Prochlorococcus marinus str. MIT 0919: one gene and its partner. Each later gene encodes a partner of the first gene's protein in a complex. Links are inferred from orthologs where the notes say so. Each region holds a gene or a part of one and is shown in the gene's direction. Other genes may lie near its edges. The genes, in order: tig and rpsG.

Evidence for each region.
Region 2: the proteins of tig (region 1) and rpsG are in contact, whole or in part, in a crystal structure (PDB 3GTY), measured with the Thermotoga maritima proteins. The link is inferred for Prochlorococcus marinus str. MIT 0919 from one-to-one orthologs. Residues at the interface, in WP_004081061.1 of Thermotoga maritima: Glu122, Val124, Val129, Leu130, Tyr133, Glu188, Gly259, Ile262, Tyr263, Glu266, Ser270, Glu273, Gln274, Glu277, Arg308, Gln311, Ile312, Ser315, Tyr316, Glu325, Arg329, Arg336, Leu363, Phe366, Trp367, Arg373, Leu377, Arg381, Leu384, Glu387; in WP_004081843.1 of Thermotoga maritima: Lys34, Lys52, Lys55, Glu59, Arg62, Gln63, Glu66, Asn67, Lys69, Val71, Arg95, Ala109, Lys110, Lys111, Gly112, Arg113, Pro114, Glu117, Glu121, Ile124, Ala125, Tyr127, Asn128, Asn129, Thr130, Gly131, Lys135, Asp139, Arg142, Met143.

Annotation. Positions count from the first base shown.
Region 1 is NZ_CP114779.1:1,105,214-1,112,888, forward strand. The notes cover bases 283-3,276. They hold tig (trigger factor), read left to right. Parts: upstream 283-1,070; coding sequence 1,071-2,483; downstream 2,484-3,276. Other genes in these bases: O5635_RS06165 (aspartate-semialdehyde dehydrogenase), read right to left, coding at 283-909; clpP (ATP-dependent Clp endopeptidase proteolytic subunit ClpP), read left to right, coding at 2,544-3,176. Outside these bases: more of O5635_RS06165, read right to left, coding at 1-282; ATP-dependent protease ATP-binding subunit ClpX, read left to right, coding at 3,290-4,651; O5635_RS06185 (DNA polymerase III subunit gamma/tau), read left to right, coding at 4,670-6,412; O5635_RS06190 (glycosyltransferase), read right to left, coding at 6,419-7,675. UniProt on the Bacillus subtilis protein: Involved in protein export. Acts as a chaperone by maintaining the newly synthesized protein in an open conformation. Functions as a peptidyl-prolyl cis-trans isomerase.
Region 2 is NZ_CP114779.1:958,544-965,958, reverse strand. The notes cover bases 1-2,734. They hold rpsG (30S ribosomal protein S7), read left to right. Parts: upstream 1-999; coding sequence 1,000-1,470; downstream 1,471-2,734. Other genes in these bases: fusA (elongation factor G), read left to right, coding at 1,565-2,734; rpsL (30S ribosomal protein S12), read left to right, coding at 588-965; gltB (glutamate synthase large subunit), read right to left, coding at 1-319. In the rest of the region: more of fusA, read left to right, coding at 2,735-3,640; tuf (elongation factor Tu), read left to right, coding at 3,683-4,882; rpsJ (30S ribosomal protein S10), read left to right, coding at 5,036-5,356; O5635_RS05375 (LON peptidase substrate-binding domain-containing protein), read left to right, coding at 5,417-6,082; O5635_RS05370 (methyltransferase domain-containing protein), read left to right, coding at 6,082-7,005; pheA (prephenate dehydratase), read right to left, coding at 7,002-7,415.

The DNA of each region.
Region 1 (7,675 bases):
GCCTACAGCAATTGAATCCTTACCCGTCACATCTATAGGCATAGGGAATCTATTAGCTTGATAATCTTCTATTAATTCAATTCCTTTAGCTTCAGCAAGGGCTTTTTTAGCAATTGCTACATCCAAAGGTTTCTCAAATTCAATATTTACAGCCTCAGAATGTGCTCTTAAAACTGGGACTCGAACACATGTTGCTGTGAGTGGCAATTGAGGTACACCCATAATTTTGCGAGTTTCATTAACCATCTTCATTTCCTCTTCACAGTAAGAATTTGCTGCTAAAGGTGAATTATGAAGAAAAAGGTTAAACGCTAAAGAATATGGAAGTACCTCACTTTTAACTTCTTTGTCATTCAAAACCTTTTGAGTTAAGTTTTTAAGTTCTGACATTGCTTTAGCACCAGCACCACTAGCAGACTGATATGTAGAAAGAACAACTCTTTTAATAGGAATCAAATCTGATAATGGCTTCAAAACAACAGTGAGCAAAATAGTTGTGCAATTAGGATTTGCAATCAAGCCCTGATGATTAAATGCATCTTCTGGATTAACTTCTGGAACAATTAAAGGAACATCATTATCCATTCGAAACGCACTGGAATTATCAATAAGAATTGCTCCGGAATCTTTAATAGCTTCTCTCCATTGCCTTGATATTGATCCACCGGCAGAGGCAAAAACCAGATCCAAACCGTTAAAACTACTCACTGCAACCTCTTCAATACTGAGAACTTGCGCTTTCCAAAACCTTTTTTCACCAGCCGATCGAGAAGAAGCAAGCAATCGTAAATTATTAATCGGAAAAGATCGGGCCTCTAACAAATCCAATAATTCCTGCCCAACCGCACCAGTAGCCCCTAGTACAGCAACGTTCAAAGGTCGATCAGGTAAACAATTTTTCAAAGACAAATGTGGTAGAACGAAAATTTTTGATGAACTTAAAGATAAAAATCTTTGAAAAAACCACTCAAAGATCTTCAGAAAATCTATAAAGGAACGATAGCTTTTAATAGTTTGCCTAACTCTTTCTTAATGTAATGAGCTAATGGGCTTCGTTTCTTAGTTAACCAATGAGCAATTCAACAGTAAAAGTAACAACCAAACCCCTGCCAGAGAGTCGATTAGCTGTTGAGCTGGAAATTCCTGCAGAACAATGCCAAAACAGCTTTAAAGAAGCTTTGTCGAGATTAAGCAGATCAGCCAACCTTCCAGGGTTTAGAAAAGGCAAAGCACCACAAGCAGTTCTGCTTCAGCAAATTGGAACAAAAAGAATCCAAGCATCGGCTTTGGAAAAACTGCTAGAAAGTGTCTGGAGCAAGGCTTTGAAAGATAACGATATAGAGCCTTTATGTGAACCTGAATTAGTTGGAGGTTTTGAGGCTTTATTAAATGGTTTTAACCCCAACTCAAATCTTTTGGTCACCTTAGAAACTGATATATCTCCAATCCCAAAGCTAAAAAATACCAAAGGACTCTCAGCGGAAGCAGAAACAATTGTCTTTGACGAAAAAAAAATTGACGAGATTTTAAAGCAATCTCAAAAACAGCTTGCAACCCTAATTCCAATTGAAAGTAGAGCGGCAAAAGCAGGTGATATTGCTGTAGTTAGTTTTGAAGGGAGCTTCGTAGATAATGACAATCCAATTGAAGGGGGTAAAAGTGAGTCTATGGATATTGAGTTAGAAAAAGGAAAAATGATTCCAGGGTTTATAGAAGGAATTATAAATATGAAAATAGATGAAAAAAAAGAAGTGACATGTGAATTCCCTAAAGATTATCCCCAAGAAGATGCAAAGGGAAGGAAAGCGAGTTTTAAAATTCATCTTAAAGCTTTAAAAGAAAGGGAGTTGCCACCCTTAGATGATGCTTTTGCAAAACAAACTAGTGAAAAGTCCAATATGAAAGATCTAAGGATTGAGCTAGAAGAAAGGCTAAAAAAAGATGCTATTAAAAAAACTTCTCAAAACCGTCAAGAAGCGCTTTTAAATGAACTTATTAAAGAACTAGAAGTGGAGCTTCCGAAAACACTTATCAATCAAGAGATACGCAATCTCATTGAACAAACAGCCAGGAACTTTGCGGAACAAGGAATAGATGTGAAGTCAACTTTTACCAGTGAACTTGTAAATAAATTAATGGATTCTTCAAAACCTGAAGCTATCGATAACCTTCGTCGTCACTTTGCATTAAATGCACTGGCAAAACAAGAGAGAATTGAAATTTCTGATCAAGAAGTAGAAAAGAAGTTCAAAGAAGTTCAGCGTGACTTAGCTAAAGAGAAAAATATAGACTTAAAAAGATTAAAAGACGCAGTATCTGAAGATCTACTTCATGAAAAACTCTTACTTTGGCTTGAGGAAAACAACACAATCATTGAAAAGACCTCAGACAAACCATCAAAAGCTAAGAACTCTAGTTCCAAATCCAGTGAAGGAAAAAGCTCAAAATCAAAAATAAAGGCTGATAAATCTCCTAATTCATAATGTAGGTTTTAGATTATTTCCATTCAATCATCAAAACCATTCACCCGGCCCACTAAGAAAATGAAGCATCCTATAAATAATTTTTGGCAAGGAGTGTATCCATTATCAGGCCCTGGAGTACTGCCAACTGTAGTCGAGCAATCTGGCAAAGGTGATAGAGCCTTTGATATTTACTCTCGCCTTCTCAGAGAAAGGATCATTTTTCTTGGAACTAATGTAAATGATCAAATTGCTGATGCATTAGTTGCTCAAATGCTTTTTCTTGAAGCTGAAGATCCAGAGAAAGATATTCAACTCTACATAAATTCTCCGGGAGGTTCTGTAACAGCGGGGCTAGCTATCTACGACACAATGCAACATGTTAATCCTGACATAGTTACTATCTGCTATGGCTTAGCCGCAAGCATGGGTGCTTTCTTATTGTCTGGGGGAACTAAAGGTAAAAGGATTTCTCTACCAAACTCAAGAATAATGATTCATCAACCTTTAGGCGGTGCACAAGGACAAGCAGTAGAAATTGAGATTCAAGCCAAAGAAATTCTTTTTCTTAAAGAAACCTTAAATCAACTCCTTGCAGAGCACACAGGTCAACCAATCGATAAAATTTCTGAAGACACTGACAGAGACCACTTTCTTTCCCCGCAAGAAGCGGTTGAATATGGCCTGATAGACAAAGTAATTAACAGCAACTAACTAAATAGGAATCATTAAGGAAAGCTGACGAAGCAGCAATTACTAACGATCCTATAAATAGGAGCTAACTTACTAGTCAGATCCTTTAACACTTTCAAACTCTTCTATTCTCGATGGCAAAATTTGAAGCCCATCTAAAATGTTCTTTTTGCGGAAAATCCCAAGAACAAGTTAGAAAGTTAATTGCAGGTCCAGGGGTATACATCTGCGATGAATGCATAGACCTTTGCAATGAGATCTTGGATGAAGAGTTAATCGATAATCAAGGGAAAAATAGGGAAACAGTTAATGCATCTAATAAAAATCAACCCGCAGTATCAAATACCAGTAAGCCTGCACCTACATTGGCTTCTATTCCCAAACCAATAGAAATCAAGGATTTCTTAGATAAGCAAGTGGTTGGGCAAGAAGTCGCCAAGAAAATACTTTCGGTAGCTGTCTACAATCATTACAAGAGACTTGCTTGGCAAGGGGATAGTCCAGACGAAAAAGACCTCACTACAACAAGATTGCATAAATCCAATATTTTGCTAATTGGTCCTACTGGTAGTGGTAAAACCCTTCTTGCTCAAACACTTGCAGAACTATTAGATGTTCCATTTGCTGTTGCAGATGCCACTACATTGACGGAAGCAGGTTATGTCGGAGAGGACGTTGAAAATATTCTGCTGAGGCTATTACAAAAAGCGGACATGGATATTGAACTTGCTCAAAGAGGAATTATTTATATTGATGAAATAGATAAAATTGCCCGTAAAAGCGAGAATCCATCAATAACAAGAGATGTATCAGGCGAAGGAGTTCAACAAGCTTTACTAAAAATGCTAGAGGGAACAGTTGCCAATGTTCCTCCTCAAGGTGGCAGAAAGCATCCATACCATGACTGCATTCAAATTGATACAAGTCAAATACTATTTATCTGTGGAGGGGCATTTGTTGGCTTAGAAGATATCGTCCAAAAAAGATTAGGGCGCAATTCAATAGGTTTTATTTCAACTGATAATCGGGGTCAAACTAATTTAAATAGAGAAATGGAATTAAATCAGACTCTTAACAATCTAGAACCTGATGATTTGATTCGTTATGGACTTATTCCTGAGTTCATTGGAAGAATGCCTGTTACAGCAGTTTTAGAGCCATTAAATTCAAAAGCACTTGAGGCAATTTTAAAAGAACCAAGGGATGCAGTAATTAAACAATTTAGAACTCTAATGAGTATGGATAATGTGAAATTAGATTTTGATGAAAGTGCTGTATCTGCAATTGCCAGCGAAGCTTTTAGAAGGAAAACTGGTGCACGTGCATTAAGAGGAATTGTCGAGGAATTAATGGTTGATCTTATGTATAAACTCCCATCTGAAAAGAATGTCAGTGATTTTACAATTACAAAAAAAATGGTGGATGAAATGATTACAGGTGGGAAAGTATTAAAGCTGCCTTCAAAAGAAGGAATCAATCATAAAGAGTCTGCTTAATTAAAAATCCAACAATGCATGAGCAATCATTATTTACCTCTGCACCAAAAATATCGGCCTCAACGTTTTGATGATTTAGTTGGTCAGGAATTAATAGCGACTACGCTCAAGCAAGCACTTATTAGCAAAAAAATAGCTCCTGCATACCTTTTTTGTGGTCCAAGAGGTACTGGGAAAACCTCTAGCGCAAGAATTCTTGCCAAGTCACTTAATTGCCTTAATGGCGATCAACCAACTATTTCTCCTTGTGGAAGTTGCAACTTATGCAAAGCAATCTCTAATGGGAATGCTCTAGATGTCATTGAAATTGACGCTGCTTCTAATACGGGAGTAGATAATATTCGCGATCTAATTGAAAAATCTAAATTTGCTCCAGTTCAAGCGAGATGGAAAGTTTATGTTATTGACGAATGTCATATGCTTTCGACCGCAGCATTTAATGCTTTACTAAAAACACTAGAAGAACCACCCACAAGAGTTGTTTTCATATTAGCCACTACTGATCCGCAACGTTTGTTAGCAACAATAGTCAGTAGATGTCAAAGATTTGATTTTCGTCAAATCTCACTTGAAAACTTAATACAACATTTACAAGTAATAGCTGATAAAGAAGAAATCAGAATAGATGAAGAATCCATTTCATTAATAGCTAAACGTTCACAAGGAGGTTTACGAGACGCTCAAAGTCTTCTTGATCAATTAAGTCTCTTAACTCAACCTTTAACAATAGAATCTGTATGGGAGTTTCTTGGAGAAGTTCCAGAAGAAAAGTTATTAGATCTTACTTGTTCAATCACAAATAATGACCCAGTAAGATTATTAAAGACTTCTAAAGAAATGCTAGATAATGGCAATGAGCCTATGGCAATTCTCCAGGGCTTAACATCGATCTTAAGGGATTTAATAATACAAATTACTTCCTCTAAACATCAATATTTATGCACGATATCTAAAGAATCTATTCCAAGACTTGAAGAAGTTGCCAGTCAAACTAATTTAGAAAAAGCATTACAATGGCAATTACATTTAAAAGGAGCTGAGACTCAACTTCGTCACAGTGCTCAACCACGACTTTGGCTAGAAGTAATTCTCTTAGGGATGCTTGCTAAGCAAGTTGAAAAAACTGGAGAAGTCAAAAAAGATTTGTTACCCAGGAAATTTAAGCAGCAAGAAAAATCATTATCAATAGACACACACGAAAAAAAGAATCCGATTGATAAAGACATGAATGATACATATGAATCTCCTATAGAGAAAACAGATGAAGCAATTAATCCATCAGTTCCCAGTCAAAATATAAAAGAGATTTGGGAAGAAATTCTTGCACAAATTGAATTGCCATCAACAAGAATGCTTTTATCACAACAAGCAGAATTAATTCACTTATCAGAAAATCAAGTAGAAATTAGGGTATCAAATAATTGGCTGGGGATGATACAGAGTCGCAAGAAGGTTTTAGAAAAATCAATCCTGAAAGTTTTAGGTGACTCAAGACAAATCATATTAAGTTCACAACAAGTGACAGCAAAGCCTATCGAATCAAGAGTTGAAAAGGATAAAAATGTAAATGTTAATAATCAGCAATTAATAGTTAAAAAAGAAATTAAAAATACTGATTCCAAAATTAATTCAAATTATTCTAAAAATGACCTTACAAAGAATTACAAAAAAAATCCTGATTATGATAATAATATTGATAGCAGCACAGAGCAATTTGCAAATTTCTTTAATGGCGAAATTATAACTGTAGAAGAAGACTAGTTTTAATTAAGCCCCACTATGGTTTGTTTTACTCCAAACCAATACCTTTGGCATTAAAGCCATCTTAATGGAAACCCAGGGTATCACTATAAACCAATGAACCAAATATATAACAGCAGCAACTAGACGAAAAAATCTCGGTGATGGTAACTCTGGTCCCTCAACTTTTCGTCTACAGCCACGAAAATAAGCAACACCTGAAACTGTAAATGCAATTAAAGAAAAAGGCCAGTACAAAGGCATTGAGCTTTTTAAAAAAGCAATAATTAAGTCAAAGAAAGAGACTATAGGTAAAACATATTGCAAGGAAAAAAAGCAAAATAAATCAAGCTTTTTAATAAAGTTTATTTTAGTTGAAATAAGGAATGGAAAATAATCAAAAAATCTTTGCAAACCTCCCTCTGCCCATCTATTTCTTTGTAACCAAAGAGAGGAAATAGTTTCCACTGCCTCTTCTTGAATAGGTGGGTTCCAAAGCAAACCCACATTAGCTCCAGCAATCAATAATCGGAAACTTAAGTCAAGGTCATCAGTAACAGTATCTTCATTAAAGCCACCACAATTATTCAACATATTTCTATTTAAAAGTTGACCATTTCCTCTTAATTCAACAACTCCTCCAGAGAATAAACGTCCTTGCTGGATAACAGCATCCATTGCCATCTCCATAGATTGGCAAAGAGTAAGTAGATTATTTTTGGCATTAGTGACTGACTTTCTCAATTGAACTGCTGACCATCCATGTTGTCTTGCAAAAGGAACAAGCCTTAATAAAATATCGACGTCAAATTGAGCATCTGCATCTAGGATAAAAACCCAATCCCCTCTTAATTGCGATAATGCTTCATTGAGAGCACCTGACTTGCCACCACCAGAAGATCGCGAACGATTTAAAACCTTTAAATCTGGGAAAGATTTCTTCAGTTGAATCAATAAAACAGCAGTCTTATCTTTACTACCATCATCAACAATCATGATTGTTAGCTTATCTTTTGGATACCTAATATTCATCAACCTCTTAACTAATCTATCAACAACATTTTCTTCATCTCTTGCAGATATTAATACATCAACAGAAGGAAGCGATGCATAATCATCTTCATCAAAAGGCATTAACTGCGACTCATAAAACCGTTGATCTTTTTGTTTTAAAACAATTCCTATAGCATATATCCCTAAAAAAAGAGCAATCAAAATTGCAGGCAATAATCTTATTGATGAAGGAATCAAATAAGGGATTAAACCCACAACAAAACAACAAGA
Region 2 (7,415 bases), 140 kb from region 1 along the record:
GAGATGGCATGAAAACCATACCAAGACCATAGGCTCTATCATTGCTTAGTCTTACTGAAGGCCAAATATTTTCAAGGTATTTCCAAGGTATTTCACATAAAATTCCTGCGCCATCTCCAGAATCACTATCCCCTCCACAGCCCCCTCTATGCTCCATGCATTCCAATCCGCGTAGAGCTTGTTGTAAGACCCAATGACTTGGATTGCCATCAATCTGCGCTAGGAACCCAACTCCACAAGCATCTCTTTCCCCGGTTAAGGCTTCTGGGGAGCTGCTATCGCAGTAGGGGAAATTAGTACTACAGGAGTCGAGAGGCATAAATTCAACTAAACTGTCTGCTTGAGGGAAACAAATCGAAAAGCAGTGCTAGGCGTATCAAATGATCCTATAAGCCTGTTAAAGAAATTATTTGACGCTGTGAGGGCTCCAAATAATTCTCTAGTGGCTTACTTAAATTAATAGCCCTTTATGAACATAAGTGCTTTTGATCAATTTAAATTAGAAAAATTGTTATTTAGGGAGGTTGACCGAGTAATGTGGAAGTTTGTGAATAAAGGTCCATTTCCTGGCCTCATGCCAATCGTCGATGCCAACCATTCAACAGCTAATTAGATCTGAGCGTAAGCGGCTCACTCGTAAGACCAAGTCACCTGCACTGCGCTCTTGCCCAGAGCGAAGAGGTGTTTGCACTAGGGTCTATACTTCCACTCCTAAAAAGCCCAATTCAGCGTTGCGAAAGGTCGCACGTGTGCGATTGACTTCTGGGTTCGAAGTAACAGCCTACATACCTGGCATTGGTCATAACCTTCAGGAGCACTCCGTCGTATTGCTTAGAGGAGGGAGAGTCAAAGACTTACCCGGAGTTCGTTATCACATTATTCGTGGCACATTGGATGCAGCAGGTGTAAAAGATCGTCGGCAATCACGATCTAAGTATGGTGCTAAGTCCCCTAAAAAAGATTAATTTTCACTCAATTATTCAAATTTAAAAATCACTTATGTCTAGACGTAACGCGGCAGAGAAAAGGCCAGTCTTGCCAGACCCACAATTTAATAATCGTTTGGCAACAATGATGATTGCGAGGCTTATGAAGCATGGCAAGAAATCAACTGCTCAAAGGATTTTGTCAGAGGCTTTTGGTTTGATTAATGAACGAACTGGTAACGATCCAATTGAATTATTTGAAACGGCTGTAAAAAATGCGACTCCTTTAGTTGAAGTTAGAGCCAGACGCGTTGGTGGAGCAACTTATCAAGTGCCGATGGAAGTAAGACAGGAAAGAGGAACTGCAATGGCCTTGAGATGGCTTGTCAACTTTTCTAGATCCAGAAATGGCAGGAGCATGGCTCACAAACTTGCTGGTGAACTTATGGATGCTGCTAATGAAGCTGGCAGTGCAGTCAGGAAGAGGGAAGAGACCCATAAAATGGCAGAAGCTAATAAAGCTTTTGCCCATTACCGTTATTGAGTTTTCTCCATATAGCGATGAAAAACTTCCATTTTTTGCCTGCTGACCTGTAGAGTCACATCCCCTTTTTTAATATTCCTACGGAGCGTTGATTGTGGCTCGCCCCTTTCCTTTAGAACGAGTAAGAAATATTGGTATTGCAGCGCACATAGACGCTGGAAAGACCACTACTACTGAAAGGATTCTCTTTTATTCAGGAGTTGTTCACAAAATTGGTGAAGTGCACGATGGTGCAGCAGTTACTGATTGGATGGCTCAGGAGAGAGAGAGAGGTATCACGATTACAGCCGCTGCTATTTCAACGAGTTGGCAGGATCACAGGATCAATATTATTGATACTCCTGGCCATGTTGACTTCACTATCGAGGTCGAAAGGTCAATGAGGGTGCTCGATGGTGTGATAGCAGTTTTTTGTGCAGTAGGCGGAGTCCAGCCCCAGTCTGAGACCGTTTGGCGCCAAGCTGATAGATATTCAGTCCCTAGGATGGTCTTTGTAAATAAGATGGATAGAACTGGGGCAGATTTTCTAAAGGTTTATGAACAAATTAAAGATCGATTGAAAGCAAATGCTGCACCAATTCAATTGCCAATAGGTGCTGAAGGAGAGCTCAAGGGAATTATTGATCTTGTCGGAAATAAAGCATATATCTACAAAAATGACTTAGGCACAGATATTGAGGAGGCAGAAATTCCTTCAGATATGTCATCTCAGGCAGCTGAATGGAGAGCTAAGTTAATGGAAACAGTTGCAGAGAATGATGAAGAATTAATTGAACACTTTCTCGAGAATGGAGAACTTACTGAAGAACAATTAAAACGAGGGATTCGAGAAGGAGTTTTAAAACATGGTTTGGTTCCTTTGTTATGTGGTTCTGCCTTTAAGAATAAAGGGGTTCAATTAGTTCTTGATGCAGTAGTTGACTATCTTCCTGCACCTGTAGATGTACCACCCATACAAGGTCTTTTGCCTAATGGTAAGGAAGCCAGTCGTCCTTCTGATGATTCCGAACCATTTAGCGCATTAGCTTTTAAGGTTATGGCAGATCCCTATGGGAAGCTGACATTCGTGAGGATGTACTCCGGAGTATTGGAAAAGGGAAGTTATGTTCTGAATTCGACAAAAGATGCGAAAGAACGTATTTCTCGATTGGTTGTATTAAAAGCAGATGATAGAGAAGAAGTAGATCAGCTTAGAGCTGGAGATTTAGGAGCTGTATTGGGTTTAAAAAATACAACTACTGGGGATACTTTGTGTACTACTGACGATCCAATAGTTTTAGAAACATTATTTATTCCTGAGCCTGTTATTTCAGTTGCAGTGGAACCTAAAACAAAAGGCGATATGGAAAAACTTTCCAAAGCACTTATTTCCTTAGCAGAAGAAGACCCTACTTTCCGAGTCAGTACCGATCAAGAAACCAACCAGACTGTAATAGCAGGTATGGGTGAGTTACATCTTGAAATTCTTGTTGATCGAATGTTGAGAGAATTTAAAGTTGAAGCAAATATTGGTGCACCCCAGGTTTCCTATCGAGAGACTATTCGTTCAAGCTCTAAAGGTGAAGGTAAATATGCTCGTCAGACAGGAGGAAAAGGTCAATATGGTCATGTTGTTATAGAAATGGAACCTGGGGAACCAGGCTCTGGTTTTGAATTTGTTAATAAAATTGTTGGTGGGGTTGTGCCCAAGGAATATATCGGTCCAGCCTCTAATGGTATGAAAGAAACATGTGAGTCTGGTGTCCTTGCTGGATACCCGCTGATTGATGTCAAGGTCACCATGGTAGATGGTTCTTTCCATGATGTTGACTCATCAGAAATGGCATTTAAGATTGCCGGCTCAATGGCTTTTAAAGATGGCGTCAAAAAATGTAATCCTGTACTTCTTGAGCCAATGATGAAAGTGGAAGTAGAAGTCCCAGAGGATTTCTTAGGTTCTATTATTGGGGACCTGTCCTCTAGAAGAGGACAGGTTGAAGGACAGTCCATTGATGAAGGACAATCTAAAGTTCAGGCAAAAGTGCCTTTGGCTGAAATGTTCGGTTATGCCACCCAGCTTCGATCCATGACGCAAGGTCGGGGTGTATTCTCAATGGAGTTCAGTAATTACGAGGAAGTTCCTCGTAATGTCGCTGAAGCGATTATTTCCAAGAATCAGGGCAATTCCTGATCTCTACACAATCAACTATTATTTCCCTGATTCTTTAAACAAATGGCCCGCGAGAAGTTCGAAAGAAACAAGCCTCACGTCAACATTGGCACTATCGGTCATGTTGACCATGGCAAAACAACCCTTACTGCAGCTATTACAAATGTTTTAGCTAAAAAGGGTCAAGCCCAAGCTCAAGATTATGGAGATATTGATGGTGCTCCTGAAGAGCGAGAGCGTGGTATCACAATTAACACCGCTCATGTTGAGTATGAAACAGATGGGCGCCACTATGCCCATGTTGACTGCCCAGGTCATGCTGACTATGTGAAAAATATGATCACTGGTGCAGCTCAGATGGACGGTGCAATTATCGTTGTTGCTGCAACTGATGGTGCAATGGCACAAACGAAAGAGCATATTCTCCTTGCTAAACAGGTCGGAGTCCCATCACTCGTTGTTGCTTTGAACAAATGTGACATGGTTGATGATGCAGAAATGATTGAACTTGTAGAGATGGAGATTCGTGAGCTCCTAAGTAGTTATGACTTCCCAGGCGATGATATTCCTGTAGTTCAAGTTTCAGCTCTAAAAGCTTTAGAAGGCGATTCTAAATGGGAAGAGAAGATTGATGAATTGATGAAATCTGTGGATGATTCAATCCCAGAGCCAGAAAGAGAAGTTGACAAGCCTTTCTTGATGGCAGTAGAAGATGTCTTTTCTATTACAGGTAGAGGAACAGTTGCAACTGGAAGAATCGAAAGAGGCAAAGTAAAGGTTGGTGAGGAAGTTGAGATAGTTGGCATCAAAGAGACTCGTTTGACAACAGTTACTGGAGTTGAGATGTTCCGGAAACTGCTAGACGAAGGAATGGCTGGTGACAATGTTGGATTACTTCTTCGTGGTATTCAAAAGGAAGATATTGAAAGAGGTATGGTTTTAGTCAAAAAAGGTTCTATTACACCTCATACCAAGTTTGAAGGCGAAGTTTATGTTTTAAAGAAGGAGGAAGGCGGACGACATACTCCATTCTTTGCTGGTTATAGACCTCAGTTTTATATAAGAACTACTGATGTTACCGGACAAATTACAGCCTTTACGGGTGATGATGGAAGTAATGTTGAAATGGTTATGCCAGGGGACAGAATTAAAATGACTGGAGAACTTATCTGCCCTGTGGCTATTGAGCAAGGGATGAGATTTGCTATCCGTGAAGGAGGCAGGACAATTGGTGCAGGTGTAGTGTCTAAGATTATTGAATGATCTTTTGCTAAATGATTGCTAGGTTTTTTGCCTGGCAATCATTTAGAGTTAGAAAGCTGGTCATTTAAGAAGTCCAGTTCTTCTTAAAGTTCTTTCTGAACCTTGAAAATCAACTTTTATTGCTTCTTATAGAGCAAGCTCGCAGGAAACCTTATGTCAACGGCTATTGCACAGCAGAAGATAAGAATCCGCCTTAAAGCTTTTGATAGGCGTATGCTTGATCTTTCTTGTGAAAAAATTATTGAGACCGCAGATAATACTGCTGCTACTGCTATTGGTCCTATCCCATTGCCAACCAAGAGAAAAATTTATTGTGTTCTTAGGTCCCCTCATGTTGATAAGGATTCCAGAGAGCATTTTGAAACAAGAACTCATAGAAGGATTATTGATATCTATAACCCTTCAGCCAAAACAATAGATGCTTTGATGAAGCTTGATTTGCCTAGTGGTGTAGACATTGAAGTTAAGCTCTAAATTGCAAAACCTCAATATCCCGAACATTTTATTAGGATTATTACAGTAGAGAGGTTACCTGTGGCAGATCTTGCAGTCAGGGAGTTACCGTTATTCCCTCTCCCTGAGGTTGTTTTATTCCCTCAGGAGTTCCTTCCATTACATATTTTTGAGTCAAGATACAGAATGATGCTTAAGAGCGTCCTAGAGGCCGATAGCCGTTTCGGAGTGGTTAGATTTGATCCAAACACAAAAAGGCTTGCTGAAGTTGGTTGTTGTGCGGAAATAATTAAACATCAAACTTCAGAAGATGGTCGCAGTAACATTATTACTTTGGGACAGCAAAGGTTTAGAGTTTTAGAGATAACAAGGAAAGCCCCTTTCTATACAGCTTTAGTTACATGGATAGATGATTATCCCGTAGAAAATGAAAATGAATTAAAAATTCTCTCCGAAAAAGTTTTAACTGCTTTACGAGATGTTGTTTCCCTTACTGGAAAGTTAACTGACTCTGAAAGGAATTTGCCTGAAGAATTGCCTGATATCCCTAGAGAGCTATCATTTTGGATTGCTGCTCATTTGGGGGGCCCCGTAGCTAATGAGCAACAGCATTTATTAGAAATTCAAGATACTACAAAAAGACTTCTTCGTGAGTATGAGATGCTTGATCAAACTCGAAAGCAACTCGCTGCTCGAACAGCTTTGAAAGATACTTTGAAAAACCCAGATGAGGCAAGCAGTACTTGATGTTTAGTTTGATTCTTTTATTATTAATAATTCTTTTAATATTCCTATTATGGAATAAAACTAATAGAAAATATAAGTCAAAAGAAAGTGTTTCTAAAGCATATGATTCTTGGACTAATGATCAACTTTTAGAGAAACTTTGGGGTGATCATATACATCTTGGCTACTACAATCAAAAACCTCATCAAACTTCTTTTCAGCAAGCCAAAGTTGAATTTGTTCATCAATTGGTAAGGTGGAGCGGACTTGATCAGTTGCCCAAAGGGTCAAGGATTTTGGATGTTGGGTGTGGGATAGGAGGAAGTTCTAGGATCTTGGCGAGAGATTACAATTTTGATGTCTTGGGAATAACTATCAGTAATGCGCAAGTTCAAAGAGCTAGACAGTTAACCCCAAATGATTTGATGTGTAGTTTCCAGGTTATGGATGCTCTTAATCTTGATTTTTCCAACGGGAGTTTTGACGGAATCTGGAGTGTAGAAGCTGGCCCTCATATGCCTGATAAGCAACTTTATGCAGACGAAATGCTTAGGGTATTACGTCCGGGCGGCATACTGGCGGTAGCTGATTGGAATAGAAGAGAGGAAAGTAGTAATAGTTTTGCATTTATGGAAAAAATGGTTCTTGAACAATTACTACATCAATGGTCTCATCCTCATTTTTCTTCCATTGAAGGCTTTAAAGAAAATTTGTCGAATAGTTCTTTCTCTGCAGGTTTGGTAGAAGTGGAAGATTGGACTAAATTTACAATTCCTTCTTGGAAAGATTCAATATTAGAGGGTATTAGAAGACCAAAAGTGTTTTTTGATCTAGGGCCTAAATCGCTATACCAAGGCCTTAGAGAGGTTCCAACTATTCTATTGATGCAATGGGCTTTTTCGACCGGGTTGATGAGATTTGGAGTATTTAGGACAAGAGGTTAAATTGATTCTAAATTCAATTCAGTGCTTTCATATGAGCCGAAATTAATTATATTTTCACAAAGAGGTTTTAATGCCTTGCAAAGTTTTTCATTGATATCTCTTGATGTATTATCTATTTCAATATCGATAAAAAATATATATTCACCTAGTTCTCTTTTTGAAGGGCGTGATTCTATCCGACTCATATTTAATCCTAAATTTGCAATACACTTTAGAACATTTAATAATGATCCTGGAGTATTCGAATGCAATGAAAATGCAATGCTAGCTACTGCTCCTTGCGTTTCATTTTTTATATTTTGTAAAAAAACGAATCTTGTACAGTTTCCTGGTACATCATTAATTGGATATGCAACTTGATTAAGACCTCCTATTTCGCTAGCAGCTTTTGAAGAACCTATTGCTGCACG